3 regions of the Paenarthrobacter sp. NPDC090517 genome follow, and region 1 is predicted to be linked to each of the others. Evidence: predicted binding sites of a transcription regulator. Region 1 holds the regulator's gene; each other region holds the start of a gene.
What was found. The regulator HrcA, encoded in region 1, represses chaperone genes, less so after heat shock. The targets are predictions, from matches to a motif close to TTNGCACTCGNNNNNNNCGAGTGCNAA.

Region 1 (4,612 bases):
CCGAGTAGCCGCTGCCAGCCCAAGCCTATGTCCTCCGCGGTCTCGTGGGGCCAGCCGAAGGCCGTGAGGATTCCTGTCTTCCAATCGATCCCCCGGGGTACGGCGGGCCACGCCTCGATGCCCAGGACCTTTGGCCGGATGGCCTGCCAGACGTCCACATAGGGGTGGCCGACAATCAAAACGTTTCCTGCTGCTCCGGGCACCGTCATTGCCTCGGCTGCGATGCGCGATTCTTTGGACCCGGTGACAAGGTGGTCCACCAGGATGCCAAGGCGGCGACCCGGCCCCGGGTTGAAGGCAGCGATGGCCGACTTCAGGTCGTCAACGCCATGCAATGGCTCCACGACGATGCCCTCCACGCGGAGATCGTCACCCCAGACCTTCTCGACGAGCTCGGCGTCGTGCTTTCCTTCCACCCAGATGCGGCTGGCTTTGGCCACCTGGGCACGTTGGCCTTGTACCCTCACGGATCCGGACGCTGTTCGGGTGGAAGGAGCGGCAGAGGCGGCAGGGCGCGCGGCAGGAGGCATCAGCCGGATGGCTTGCCCTTCCAGAAGGAAACCGAATCCCAACTGAAAAGATTTGGTCTTTCCACGCCTGTCTTCAAGGGAGACAACGTGCATTCCGCCTGATTTCTCAACACGGGTGACTTCGCCCACCCATCCCGACTGCACGTCTTCGAGGACCATTCCCCGCTGTACGGCCACTTCCGGCAACTGCTTTTTGCCGGGAGCGGACAGATCCTGCGGGCCCCAATTGTCGAAAGCCAAGGGATTCCTACCTTTTGTGCTGGTTTATGGCGCGGGCGGAAGCCGGCCACGGGAGGTTTCAATGCTAGCAACGGGGTGGCTCATACTAGACTTGTTAGCACTTGGGCATGTTGAGTGCTAAGTGTGGTGGTCGGATGAGGATCCCGCGTAGACCGGTCGTAGGGGCCATGGCAGTCGTCAGGAGGTGGAGCAATGAGTGAGCCGCGCAAGCTTGAGGTGCTGCGTGCCATCGTTGAGGATTACGTGCATTCCAGGGAACCTGTTGGATCGAAGGCCCTCGTGGAGCGACACCATCTCGGCGTTTCCAGTGCCACCATCAGGAACGACATGGCTGTTCTGGAAGAGGAAGGCCTGATTGCAGCACCCCACACCAGCGCGGGCCGCATCCCAACGGACAAGGGCTACCGCTTATTCGTTGACCGCATTTCCCAGGTCAAACCGCTTTCCGCGGCCGAACGCAGGGCGATCCACTCTCTGCTTGAGGGACCGGATGATGTTGATGACATCCTGGAACGCACTGTAAGGCTCCTGTCGCAGCTGACCAACCAAGTTGCCGTCGTGCAGTATCCGCATTCCAATCGTGCTTTGGTCCGCCACGTGGAATTCGTCTTGTTGGCCCCAAAGCAGGTGCTTGTGGTCCTCATTGCGGATACGGGCAGCGTTGGGCAGAAGGTCATCGACGCCGGCTCCGACGTGAGCAACGAGGCGCTGATGCTCCTGAGGTCCCGTTTCCTGGGCAGCATTGCCGCCACCCAGATGGCCCTTTTGCCGCAAGTGCTTCCATCGGTAGTCGCCCTGTGTCCGCCGGAGCTCCGCAGCTTGGCGCAGACGTTGGCTCAGGGGCTGCAATCACTCAGTGACACCAGCCGCGAGGAGCGCATCCTGATGGCAGGAACGGCCAATCTTGCCCGCTCCAATGTCGACTTCCCGCTGAGCATCGGTCCTGTGCTGGAGGCACTCGAGGAACAAGTTGTCATGCTTCGGTTGTTGTCCGACATGGGGGATGATCCCCGCGGCGTCACCGTCAGCATTGGACGCGAAAATCCCTACGATGGTCTGGCTGAGGCGTCTGTCGTGGCTACCGGCTATGGCTCCGGGGCCAAGGTGGGGATTCTCGGTCCGACACGCATGGACTACCCCACCACCATGGCAGCTGTACGCGCTGTGGCCCGTTACCTTTCCCGCATTCTCGGCGGCTGAAAACCGGTCCGAGGAAAAATCCGCAGTACAACAAGGAAGAGATACCGACTTTGAGCAGCCACTATGACGTTTTGGGAGTCTCGCCGGAAGCCACCGGGGAAGAGATCAAAAAGGCGTACCGCAAGTTGGCGCGGAAACTGCACCCCGACGTAAACCCCGGTGAAGATGTCGCGGAACAGTTCAAGGCCGTGACCCACGCTTACGAAGTGTTGTCCGACCCCCAGAAGCGCCGGGTCTACGATGCCACTGGCAATGAGAACGGCACCGACAACGGTTTCGGTGGCGGCTACTCCGGCCAGGGTTTCGCGTTCCAGGACATCTTCGACACCTTCTTTGGTGGCGGTGGCGGCCACGGTGGACCGGCCTCCCGGGTCCGCCGCGGCCAGGATGCGCTCATCAGCGTCCGAATCGACCTGAAGGACGCCGTGTTCGGCGTTAACAAGAAGCTTGAAGTGGACACCGCCGTGGTTTGCCCCACCTGTGATGGCAGTTGCTGCCGCCCGGGCACCCACCCGGAACGTTGCGACATTTGCGGTGGCAGCGGCCAGGTGCAGCGGGCTGTACGATCCATTCTCGGACAGGTAATGACCACCGCGCCTTGTGGTTCCTGCGAAGGCTTCGGAACAGTCATCAAGGACCCCTGCAACGAGTGCAATGGGCAGGGCCGGATCCGCAGCCGCCGTTCCCTCACCATCAAGGTCCCGGCGGGTGTCGCAACCGGTACGCGCATCCAGTTGTCCGGGCAGGGCGAAGCAGGTCCCGCGGGTGGTCCCGCCGGTGACCTCTATGTAGAAATCCGGGTCAACAACGATTCCATGTTCATGCGTGAGGGCGACGACCTTCATGCCACCCTGAGCGTTCCCATGACGGCGGCGGCACTTGGCACGGAGCTGCAACTGGACACCTTTGATGGCGCGCAGGATATCGACGTCAAGGCCGGCACTCAGTCGGGAGAAGTCATTACCCTCCGCGGCCTGGGCGTCACGCACCTCCGTGGTTACGGACGAGGCGACCTCAAGGTGCACCTGCACGTGGAGACGCCAAGCAAGCTCGACCCCGCCCAGGAAGAACTCTTGCAGCAACTCGCCAAGCTGCGCGGTGAGCAGTTCACCGAAGGAAAGCTTGTGGCAAGCGGCGGCATGTTCGCGAAGCTGCGGGACAAGCTCGGTAACCTGTAGCGGTGAGCAACCCCGTTTTCTTCACAGCGCCGGGCAGCCTCGGCCAGGTGACCCCCGGTTCCACTTTCGTGCTCGAGGGTCCTGAGGCCCGGCATGCTGTAACGGTCAAACGCCTGGCCGCGGGCGAACCCGTGGATATAGCGGATGGATCGGGCGTGCGGCTGATTGGCACCGTAATCGACGCCGAATCCGGCAGCTTGACCGTCAAGGCATCCGAGGTGGTCCATGAGGAGCAGCCCGACATCCGGTTGGTGCTGGTTCAGGCGCTGGCTAAAGGCGACCGCGATGAACTTGCCATCGAAACGGCCACGGAGCTAGGCATTGACGCTGTCATTCCATGGCAGTCTGAGCGCGCAATCGTGCGTTGGAAGGGCGAAAGGGCCGCCAAAGCCCACGCGAAGTGGCAGTCGGTGGTCACTGCGGCAGCCAAGCAGGCACGGCGGGCCTGGATTCCCGAGGTCCGTTCCATCGTGGACACCTCCGGTTTGGCGAGGGCTGTCGCGGCTGCTGACCTGGCTATCATCCTGCATGAAGACGCCAAGAACCCGTTGCGGACGGTCCTTGAACAGTCGGACGCACTGCCACACGACGCTACGGGGTCACCGCGGGAGGTCCTTTTGATCGTTGGACCGGAGGGCGGAATCTCACCGCGTGAAGTAACACGCCTCAGCGACGCGGGTGCCACAACGGCCCTGTTGGGTCACCATGTTTTGCGGTCGTCGACGGCGGGACCTGCCGCCGTCGTTCTTGCCAGTGACGTTCTGGGCCGCTGGTAGCCAGCCTCGATGGCTATTCGACCCCGCGCGCTATCCGACGTTGAACAGGCGGGTGTCGGTGCTTGTTTCGATGGTGGCGCCGGCTTCATCTACCTGTGAAACCCGCAACTCATACTTTCCGGTCTTCAACGTCGCGCTGAACGTGAAAAGTCCGTATTGGCCGGGTTCACCAGTCGCCTTGGTTTGGCCGGTGAGCAGGCCGGTCTTTTCGCCCTTGCCGTTCTCTTGGAGGATTTGCCAACTCACGGGCCTGGAGCTGTCGGTGCTGCGGCCATTGAACTTGACAACGCCGGCCGGCAAGGACGTTTCTTCCTGGGGATCGATAATCCAGAGCGGCGCAACCAAGGAGGCATTCCGTTCCATGGGTTGGCCGAGCTGCACCTGCCCGAACGCCATGTAGTCCTTGTGTCCATCAACCAAAATGACAACCTGGATTTGCTGGCCCGAGTTTATGAGGCCCGAGGAGGAGGCTGCTGCCGTTGCCGTGTAGACCAATTGTTGGACGGCGCGATGCGCCATTCCGGCGTCGAGGTTTGAATTGAAGGCGTCCCGCGAAATATCAACAGTGATCACATTTTTGCCTGAGATGGACGTAGCAAGACTCTCAGGGTCCTGCCACGGCGTGAAGAAGTCGTGGTCCAAGGGTTTTTCGGCCATCATGATCCGAAGCGCCGTCGTCACAGGATTT
Region 2 (4,612 bases), 660 kb from region 1:
GTTGCCGGGGTTGCCAGTCATGAGAACGTGGACAGTGCTTTCAAGGCGTTGGCCCGGGTCCTGCCCACCTGGCAATTGAACTGGGTCTACCGCGCGGTGGACGAGGACTTGATCCTTCAGTTGAGCAAGAACTACTACGACGGCGGTCTGCGGCGCTTGCCGGACGGCAATTCGGTCACTGGCCTGGATCGATCGATTCACGTGGAGTACATACCCGACGGTACGGGGCTGCCCGGAGCCGACCACGAGGGCGTTGAGTCCGTCACTGCAGAAGTGAACCGCGTGGTGGATCTTGTCTTCGAACACGCCAGGCTCCGGCCCCGCACCTCCTTGGCAGTGGTGACCGCGAGCTTGCGCCATGCTGCCAGGATCGGTGAGGCCATCAGGCTCCAATTGCCTAACCACCCGCTCTTGTCCAGCTTCTTCGGAGCGGGCCCCGAGTCTTTCCGGGTGGTGGACCTTGAGCGCGCCCAAGGGCTGGTGCGAGACCACGTGATCTTCTCGCTGGGCTATGGCCGCACTCCACACGGCCGTGCGCTCCACTCCTTCGGCCCTTTGTCCACCGAGGGCGGGCGAAACCGCTTCGCCCTGGCGATGACGCGGGCTCGACGCTCCATGCATGTCCTGACGTGCTTCCGGCCCGAGGATCTCGACCTTGATCGCCTGGCTCATGGCGCGGTGGACTTCTATGAACTGCTGGACCGGGAACTTTCCGGTAACAGTAACCTCGGAACACCTGCCTCCCGCGCTGTAGCCAGTGAGCAGGCGCTGGGTGAGGATCCGTTGGTGGCCGATCTTGGCGAACGCCTGCGTGCACGTGGAGCCCGGGTCTGGCATCTTTACGATGGCGTGCTGGATATCGCTGCGGCAGCGGACCCCGTTCACACCATAGGCCGGGAGGGTGCGGAAATCCCTACCCCCGTCGCCATCGAATCCGATGGCACCGAACGGTACCGGCGGATGAGTGTCCGTGAACGGAGCCGGTTACGGCCACAATTGCTGGAGCGTATGGGGTGGCGCTACATGTCGCTTTGGACCATCGAAGTCTTCACGGATCCTTCGTCCTGCGCGGATCGGATTGGTTCGTACCTGGGGCTTGAGAACCACATCGCCCAGTCGGCATCGGCCCACCATGGCTTCCTGCATTCGGATGGTGAACAATTGAACCCGGGCAATGAACAGCCAACGGTGGATCCAGGTTCTGCCGGCCATGCCAAGGGCGAATCTCAGACCGCGGCTGCTGAGGAACATGGCGTCGTCGAGACCAAAGACTATGCGGAGAACGGGAAAGAAGCACCACTGATGGATCAGGAAACAGGCGCAGAAGACCGCGCCACGCAGGACTCCGGCGAGCCAGTCAAGAATGCCACTGAAGCGGCTGCGGATATCAAGGCCACTGCAGCTAAGACAGCCTCCGACGGAATTCTTCCTACCAAAGCTGCAGAGGATGATCCCCGGCGGTGGGGCGATGAATCAGGCTACGACCATGAGCAGTGGCTGAAGGAACAGAAGCCCCCGCACTGGGGCTGAGTCCGCCCGGCAGCTGCCTTGGCCACTAGGGGCTGACCAACACGAAGAAAAGCTTGCCTTGCGTTGATGCGCCGGCAAGCTTTTCTGCTTGTTGGGGATCGGCTGCCACCACCACCAAGCCATCGGTTTCGCCCGTCCCTAACCATTCCCCTGGCTTGCCGCCTTGGGCCGATGTCCAGAGAACGGGCACCGGGCCTGCAAGAACCTGGCTTGGCCGTGACTCGTCATGGGAGCTAGCGGCCGTAAGCACTACTGTCACCAGCTGGCCGGGGGAGAGAAGCTGGATGGATGAGGGATCAGCCATCCGGAGGGGGACCGCTGCCGAGCCCACGGGTGCGCCCGTCAGGAGTCCAGGACCCAGCAGGCTGGCCTCTGAGGGTATCTGCCCTCTGCGGAGGGGCGAGGCAAGCTGGCGGCCAACAAGGGTGCCGACATTATCCACGGATCCGGTAATTGCGAGATCGGATGGCACTCCAACGCTGGTGAAATCAGATTCTGTGAGGCTGCTGCCTGTCGGCAGGTCGCGGGCTGCTACGACGACGCGCACGTGCTGCTCTGACGCAGGTGTAAGTTGCTGGACTGCGATGCCGGCAGCCACGCACAGCAGAAGGGCAACTGCCAGGCGGCGATTGCGTGAAATCCAGGATCCAAAGCCCACCCGCCGCCATCGGTGACCAACATGATCCCTGGGATGATGTCGGCTGAACGGTGATGTGTTTCCGGCTCGGGAATTGAGTGGTGGGGCCGGAAAGCGGTTCAGCGGCGGCCGTTCACCGGTGGCTGCTGAACGCTCGGCGCGGGCGAGGAGGGCTCTGCGGGATGTGGATGGCATCCTGCCACGTTAGCCAGCGTCCCCGGGCCACAGACAGTGGTCCGGTGCCCTATGTGGAAAACCTCTAGCTGGCTGCAGCTGCGGTTGCTGGTGCTGCTGCAGGAGCAGCCGGGGCGGCTTGTGAAGCTGGTGCGGCCGAAACCGTGCTGCCCTTGGCATCGCGGGAATCAGTCCGGTAGAACCCGGAGCCCTTGAAGACGACGCCGACGCTGTTGAACTTCTTGCGAAGCGCGCCCTTGCACTCGGGGCACTCCGTCAAGGAGTTGTCAGAAAAGGACTGGACGATGTCAAAGGCATGGTCACAGTCTTTGCAGGCGTATGCGTATGTGGGCACTGAGTTCCTCCTTTAGGACAAAGTTCAGGTCCTGTGCAACACCGGCGGAGAATTTCCGCCTTAGCAGTCGCAGGGCCTGAGTGCTAATTCTATCATCGGTCCCTGTGGGCTGTACCAGCCGATGTGCCGGACCTCACTTGCCGGGCCAGGAGCCGTCAGCCGGGCAGCAGCCACTAGGGCATCGCTCAGTCATGGAGTTGGACGACACCCGAGGGGGTCAGGACCTGACGCACCGGGCGATCAAACGCCTCGGCGGGAATGGCGCCTGAAGGCAACAAATCGTCGTCGTACACCACTGCGATGGTCGGCGGCCGCAGACCGGCCGCATCGAGGCCTTGGAGAAGTCGGTCATAGTAGCCGCCGCCTTGGCCAATGCGGTTTCCGCCCCGGTCCACTGCGGTGGCGGGCATGAAGATCCCTGCAGCTTTGGCGATCACCGAGCTTTCCAGGCGTTCACCCTCCGGTTCGTCTATGGGCGCAAAGGCGGACCTGACAAAGGCCGTGGAAGGTGTCCAGTACACCCAGCTCAGCAGTCGGCCAGGCTCGCACACAGGCAACAGCACTTGATGCCCGGCCTCGTGCAGTGACTTGATGAGGGGGATTGTGGGCGGTTCGAAGGCCACGCCGAGGTACACAGCGAAAGTAGCGGCGCCGTTGGGGGAGACCTGCGCTGCCCAGGCTGTCCCGTACAGGGCAAGCGACTCGCCTGCTGCTGCTATGTGCTCCGGAGTGAGAGTTCGCCTGTGTAGACGCCGACTGCTGCGGATGTCTTCCTTGGATGCCATATGTGTCCGATCTGAGGTTCTCCCTGCGCGCTAACGAGCAGAGGCTGTCCGCTCCCAGGACGAAAACTGCGTCCCGGCGCGGCGAGGGGTTTAGCCGATATTGTGTTCCTTCCGTTACATTAGTCCGGTGACTCTAGAAAACAACGCTGTCCGTAAGGCCGTCATCCCCGCAGCGGGCCTCGGCACCCGGTTCCTTCCCGCCACTAAGGCCATGCCGAAGGAAATGCTGCCCGTAGTAGACAAGCCGGCCATCCAGTATGTTGTCGAAGAAGCGGTCAAGGTGGGCCTGCACGACGTCCTGATGATCACGGGGCGCAGCAAGCGTGCACTGGAAGACCATTTTGACCGTGTGCCCGCTCTGGAAGCGACCCTGGCTGAAAAGGGCGATACAGCCAAGCTTGAGGCCATTCAATCCGCCACCAACCTCGGCGACATTCACTACGTCCGTCAGGGTGACCCGAACGGTCTGGGCCACGCAGTTCTCCGTGCAAAGCAGCACGTTGGCTACGAGCCCTTTGCCGTCTTGCTGGGCGATGACCTGATCGATGCCCGCGAAGACCTGCTGAGCGAAATGATCGCGGTTCAGCAGAAGACCGGCGGTTCCGTGGTTGCCCTCATCGAGGTGGAGCCTTCCAAGATCAGCTCCTACGGTTGCGCCGACGTTGAGGACAACGGCGAGGATGGCTACGTGCGCATCAAGCAGCTCGTCGAGAAGCCTTCTCCGGAAGAGGCCCCGTCCAACCTTGCCGTGATCGGGCGCTACGTGCTCCACCCGGCTGTGTTCGATGTCCTGGAGAAGACTGCACCCGGACGCGGCGGTGAGATTCAGCTGACAGACGCCCTGGAAGTTCTTGCTGCTGGTGAGGGCGAAGGCTACGGCGTCTATGGCGTTGTCTTCCGCGGCCGTCGCTACGATACCGGTGACAAGCTCAGCTATCTCAAGGCGTGCATCGAGCTTGCTTGCGAACGTGAAGACCTGGGTCCTGAGCTTCGCGAGTGGCTGCCCAACTTCACAGCCGCACTTCCCAAATAAACAAACTCATGATGTACGGCTCTGCGATCTGGCCGGTGACGCTGGAAAGCGGAGACCTGTTGCTTCGGCCAATCCGTTACCGCGATAAGCGGGAATGG
Region 3 (4,612 bases), 690 kb from region 1:
CCCCGTACAGGGCACCAAGTGCCTCCGGAACCATCAGGTAGCCCTCCGCTGCCGTTGGACTATCCAGCCCTTCCACCAAATGCTTGGCCCGGGACATCCAACCGCTGCTGCGGGCGGGCTCACCAAGATCCATCAAGTACAGCACCAGCCATGCTGCACAGCGCGCAGCGCTATCGGTATCGCCCAGCGTGATGAATTCGTCGTGGGCCCGGGTCAAGTAGGCCACGCCCTCGGTATCCTTGCCCAGCAGCATCGCCACGGAGGCCACCAACTCGATGTCCTGCGGAGGCAAGCCCCCTTCTGTGTCTGCGCGTGCCAGGCAGTCCAAAGCATCGCTCCAGCGGTGCTCGGAGAACGCCGAGCGTCCCAGGTCCAAGGCTGTGGCAGGCATCGTCATGGCTCACCCGACGGCGTCGATGCGCCCCGATGACGCACGCAAGCCGCCGTATTAGCGTCAGGTTACCGCCGCCGTCGAACGCCCACAATAGCTCCCGACACAGGCCACGACACCACCCGGAAACACAAAAGCCCCGGTCTATATGACCGGGGCTTTTGTGTAACAGGCCGTTAGTGCTGGTGGCCTGCGTGTGCGTCTTCTTCCTCAGCCGGCTTCTCGGCGACCAGGGTCTCGGTGGTGAGAACCAGGGCGGCGATGGAGGCGGCGTTGCGGAGAGCGGAGCGGGTGACCTTGACGGGGTCGATCACGCCGGCGGCGATCAGGTCCTCGTACTCGCCGGACTTGGCGTTGAAGCCGTGGTTGGCTTCCAGCTCGGAAACTTTGGCAACAACCACGAAGCCATCGAAGCCGGCGTTCTGGGCGATCCAGCGCAAGGGCTGAACCAGGGCGCGGCGGACGATGCCAACAGCAGCTGCTGCGTCACCTTCCAGCGCCTTGACGGCCGGGGACTCGTCCAGTGCCTTCAGGGCGTGGATGAGGGCGGAGCCGCCACCGGAAACGATGCCTTCTTCGAGGGCAGCACGCGTGGAGGAAACGGCGTCCTCAATGCGGTGCTTCTTTTCCTTCAGCTCAACCTCGGTGGCTGCGCCAACCTTGATCACGCCGATGCCGCCGGCCAGCTTGGCCAGGCGTTCCTGCAGCTTTTCCTTGTCCCAGTCGGAGTCCGTCCGGGTGAGCTCGGCACGCAGCTGCGCCACGCGGTCGGCTACGTCCTGGGCCGTGCCTGCACCGTCAACGATGGTGGTGTTGTCCTTGGTCACCGTAATGCGGCGGGCGGTACCCAGTACCTCAAGGCCAACGCTGTCCAGGGTCAGGCCGAGGTCCGGGGAAACAACCTGGGCGCCTGTAAGCGTCGCGATGTCCTGGAGCATGGCCTTGCGGCGGTCGCCGAAGCCCGGAGCCTTGACGGCAACAACGTTGAGCGTGCCGCGGATACGGTTGACGATCAGCGTGGAGAGGGCTTCGCCTTCGATGTCTTCAGCAATGATGAAGAGCGGCTTGTTGGCCTGCAGGGCCTTCTCCAGCAACGGCAGGAAGTCCTGCAGAGAGGAGATCTTGCCCTGGTTGATCAGGATGAGGGCGTCTTCGAGGACTGCTTCCTGGCGCTCTGCGTCGGTGACGAAGTACGGGGAAAGGTAGCCCTTGTCGAACTGCATGCCTTCGGTGAGGACCAGTTCGGTCTGGGTGGTGGAGGATTCTTCAATGGTGATGACACCATCCTTGCCAACCTTGCCGAACGCTTCAGCCAGCAGTTCGCCAACCTCGTCGCTCTGCGCGGAGATGGCTGCGACGCTGGCAACCTGGGTGCCCTCAACTTCGCGGGCGTTCTCCAGGAGGCGGGCTGCGATGGCTTCGACGGAAACCTCGATGCCGCGCTTGATCTCGCCAGGAGCGGCGCCGGCAGCAACGTTGCGGAGGCCCTCCTTGACCAGGGCCTGTGCCAGCACGGTGGCCGTGGTGGTGCCGTCGCCGGCTACATCGTTGGTCTTGGTGGCTACTTCCTTGGCCAGCTGTGCGCCAAGGTTCTCGTAGGGGTCGTCAAGCTCAACTTCGCGGGCGATGGTCACGCCGTCGTTGGTGATCGTGGGAGCGCCCCACTTCTTGTCCAGCACGACGTTGCGGCCGCGCGGGCCAAGCGTCACCTTGACAGTGTTGGCGAGCTTGTCGATACCGGCCTCAAGAGACCGGCGGGCAGCATCGTTAAAAGCTAGCTGCTTTGCCATGGTTGTGTCCTTTCAAGACAGAAAACCCGCACCGCTGACGGTTGGAATGATTCCAACGCGGCGGCGGTGCGGGGCTCCGGGAAGTTACTTTACGACGATCGCAAGGACGTCGCGGGCGGACAGAACGAGGTACTCGTTGCCGCCGGTCTTGACTTCGGTTCCACCGTACTTGGAGTAGATGACGACGTCGCCAACAGCTACGTCAACCGGTACGCGGTTGCCGTTGTCATCGAAGCGGCCGGGGCCGATTGCAACAACTTCGCCTTCCTGCGGCTTCTCCTGTGCGGAGTCCGGAATTACCAGGCCGGAAGCCGTGGTCTGCTCTGCTTCGAGCGGGCGAACAACAATACGATCCTCAAGAGGCTTAATCGAGACCGACACTCGGACTCTCCTTTTCATGAGCTGATTCATGGACTAAGAACTAGGGTGCCGGAGCGTACAACCGTCGTCGCGGTGCCGGAAGACGCTTGGCGTGATTAGCACCCTCCGGGGGAGAGTGCTAACAAGACTCTATGTAAGCGTTAGCACTCGGTCAAGGCGAGTGCCAGCATTTCGTCATGAGTGAACCTTCCGTCACCGGCCGGTGAGGTCGTCCAGATCGTAGTTTTCGCCGTCGTCGTCCTCGTCCAGCGGAGCGTTGCCGCGGTTCAAATACAGCACCACGGCAGCGGCCATGGCTACGACGCCGGAGATAACCAGCGTGACGATTCCACCCGTCCTGGCGCCGCTGTAGAGTTCACGGATGCCCCGCGCTTCTTCAGTGGGATCGTTGACGCTCTTTCCGGCGACGGAGTAGGTGGCGGCATTGAAGGAATCCAGCGCGAAGATGATGATCAGCAGGCCGATGCAGACCACCGCGATCACTGCCCCCGCAATCAGGGCAGGGCGGGCGAACTTTGTCATGGTGGAGTGATGCGTGGCTGCGTTGTCTTCCATGAAAACAACCCTATCCGGCTGATCCGCCGGTAACGTTGTCAAGCACCGCGCCGCTAGGCTTGATCCCATGCCTCACGCACCGCAGGAACAGATCGCGCCCTTGCTGACAACTGAAGGATGGGAACTTCTTGCCTCTTTGGGGCCCTACCGGGAGGCCGACTCATTCAGCGTCAATGCCGACCTCCGTAAGGCCGGCCACTCCCCTGAACTCGTGGCTGCTGTCCTCACGCAATCCCGGCTGCGGACACGTGCTGAGGCGAAGTTCGGTGAGTTCGCCAGGCAGATGCTCTTCACCCAGGCCGGCTTGGAACAGGCCACGCGCTTGAACGTCGCTGCACGGCACGCCGAGCGTTTCGCGAAGGCCGGCATCTCGCACATTGCAGACCTCGGCTGCGGCCTCGGCGCCGATTCCATGGCAATGGCTTCCATGGACATTTCGGTCACAGCCGTTGAGATGGATGAAACCACTGCCGCCTGCGCCACCATCAATCTCATGCCCTTCCCCCATGCCACCGTTGTTCACGCGGATGCAACCTCCGTGGAGCTGGACGGTATGGACGGCGTGTGGCTGGATCCTGCACGTCGAACAACGTCCACCTCCGGCACCAAGCGGATCTGGGACCCTGAAGCTTTCTCTCCCCCACTGTCGTTCGTGGAGCGCCTGGCAGCCACGGGGCGCGCTATCGGCGTCAAGATGGGACCCGGCATACCCCACGATTCCGTGCCCTCAGGCTGCGAAGCCCAGTGGGTCTCCGTGGGCGGCGATGTTACCGAAGTGACCTTGTGGTTCAACGCAGTGGCCCGTCCCGGCGTGCGTCGCGCCGCGCTTGTTATCGGCAGCCAAGGGGCCGCTGAAATTACCAGCGGCGCGGATTTCGACGGCGGCCCGGTAGCCGCCGTCGGGCCTGTTGAGGGCTTCCTCTACGAACCCGATGGTGCCGTGATTCGAGCAGGACTGGTGGCCGACGTCGCCGAACGGCTGGGTGGGCATCTGGTGGACGAGCACATCGCCTACATCTGCGCCCCCGAGCTGCACGACACCCCGTTCGCCCGCGCGTACAAAGTGCTTGAGGTGATGCCCTACAACGTCAAGGCGCTCAAGGCATGGGTGAAGAACAACGGCGTCACGGTGCTGGATATCAAGAAGCGCGGCACGGCAGTGACCCCGGAGGAACTGCGGAAGCAACTGCTTCCCGCCAAACCCGTTAAAGGCAAGGATGCGAAAACAGCCACCTTGGTCCTCACCAGGATCGGCGAGGAAAGAGTGGCTGTTGTCGTGGAGCCAGTGACGGCCTGATGCGTCACGAGGGCTAGCGGCGGGAGAACTCCGAGGCTTCACGCACCTGCTCGGCGCTCGGACGCACGCCCGTGTACAGCACGAACTGTTCCTCTGCCTGGATGGCGATAACTTCGGCACCCGTGATCACCTTCTTGTCCGCTCTCCGGGCAGCGGTGATGAGCGGCGTCTCCGACGGCAATGCCACGACGTCGAACA

Region 2: the regulator HrcA is predicted to act here: its motif matches at 2,757-2,783, upstream of ACIQTW_RS04480 (FmdB family zinc ribbon protein).
Region 3: the regulator HrcA is predicted to act here: its motif matches at 2,703-2,729, upstream of groES (co-chaperone GroES).

Annotation. Positions count from the first base shown of each region.
Region 1 covers NZ_JBIVXN010000001.1:299,177-303,788, reverse strand. Annotated here, with positions in the region: gene ACIQTW_RS01375 (DUF3097 domain-containing protein) at 1-770, opposite strand, end outside; gene hrcA (heat-inducible transcriptional repressor HrcA) at 963-1,970, shown strand; gene dnaJ (molecular chaperone DnaJ) at 2,021-3,148, shown strand; gene ACIQTW_RS01360 (16S rRNA (uracil(1498)-N(3))-methyltransferase) at 3,151-3,924, shown strand; gene ACIQTW_RS01355 (GerMN domain-containing protein) at 3,955-4,612, opposite strand, start outside.
Region 2 covers NZ_JBIVXN010000001.1:963,459-968,070, reverse strand. Annotated here, with positions in the region: gene ACIQTW_RS04490 (AAA family ATPase) at 1-1,530, shown strand, start outside; gene ACIQTW_RS04485 (Flp pilus assembly protein CpaB) at 1,556-2,362, opposite strand; gene ACIQTW_RS04480 (FmdB family zinc ribbon protein) at 2,427-2,696, opposite strand; gene ACIQTW_RS04475 (5-formyltetrahydrofolate cyclo-ligase) at 2,882-3,481, opposite strand; gene galU (UTP--glucose-1-phosphate uridylyltransferase GalU) at 3,609-4,514, shown strand; gene ACIQTW_RS04465 (GNAT family N-acetyltransferase) at 4,526-4,612, shown strand, end outside.
Region 3 covers NZ_JBIVXN010000001.1:988,583-993,194, forward strand. Annotated here, with positions in the region: gene ACIQTW_RS04555 (LuxR C-terminal-related transcriptional regulator) at 1-397, opposite strand, end outside; gene groL (chaperonin GroEL) at 568-2,181, opposite strand; gene groES (co-chaperone GroES) at 2,266-2,562, opposite strand; gene ACIQTW_RS04570 (hypothetical protein) at 2,755-3,117, opposite strand; gene ACIQTW_RS04575 (SAM-dependent methyltransferase) at 3,185-4,414, shown strand; gene ACIQTW_RS04580 (shikimate 5-dehydrogenase) at 4,428-4,612, opposite strand, start outside.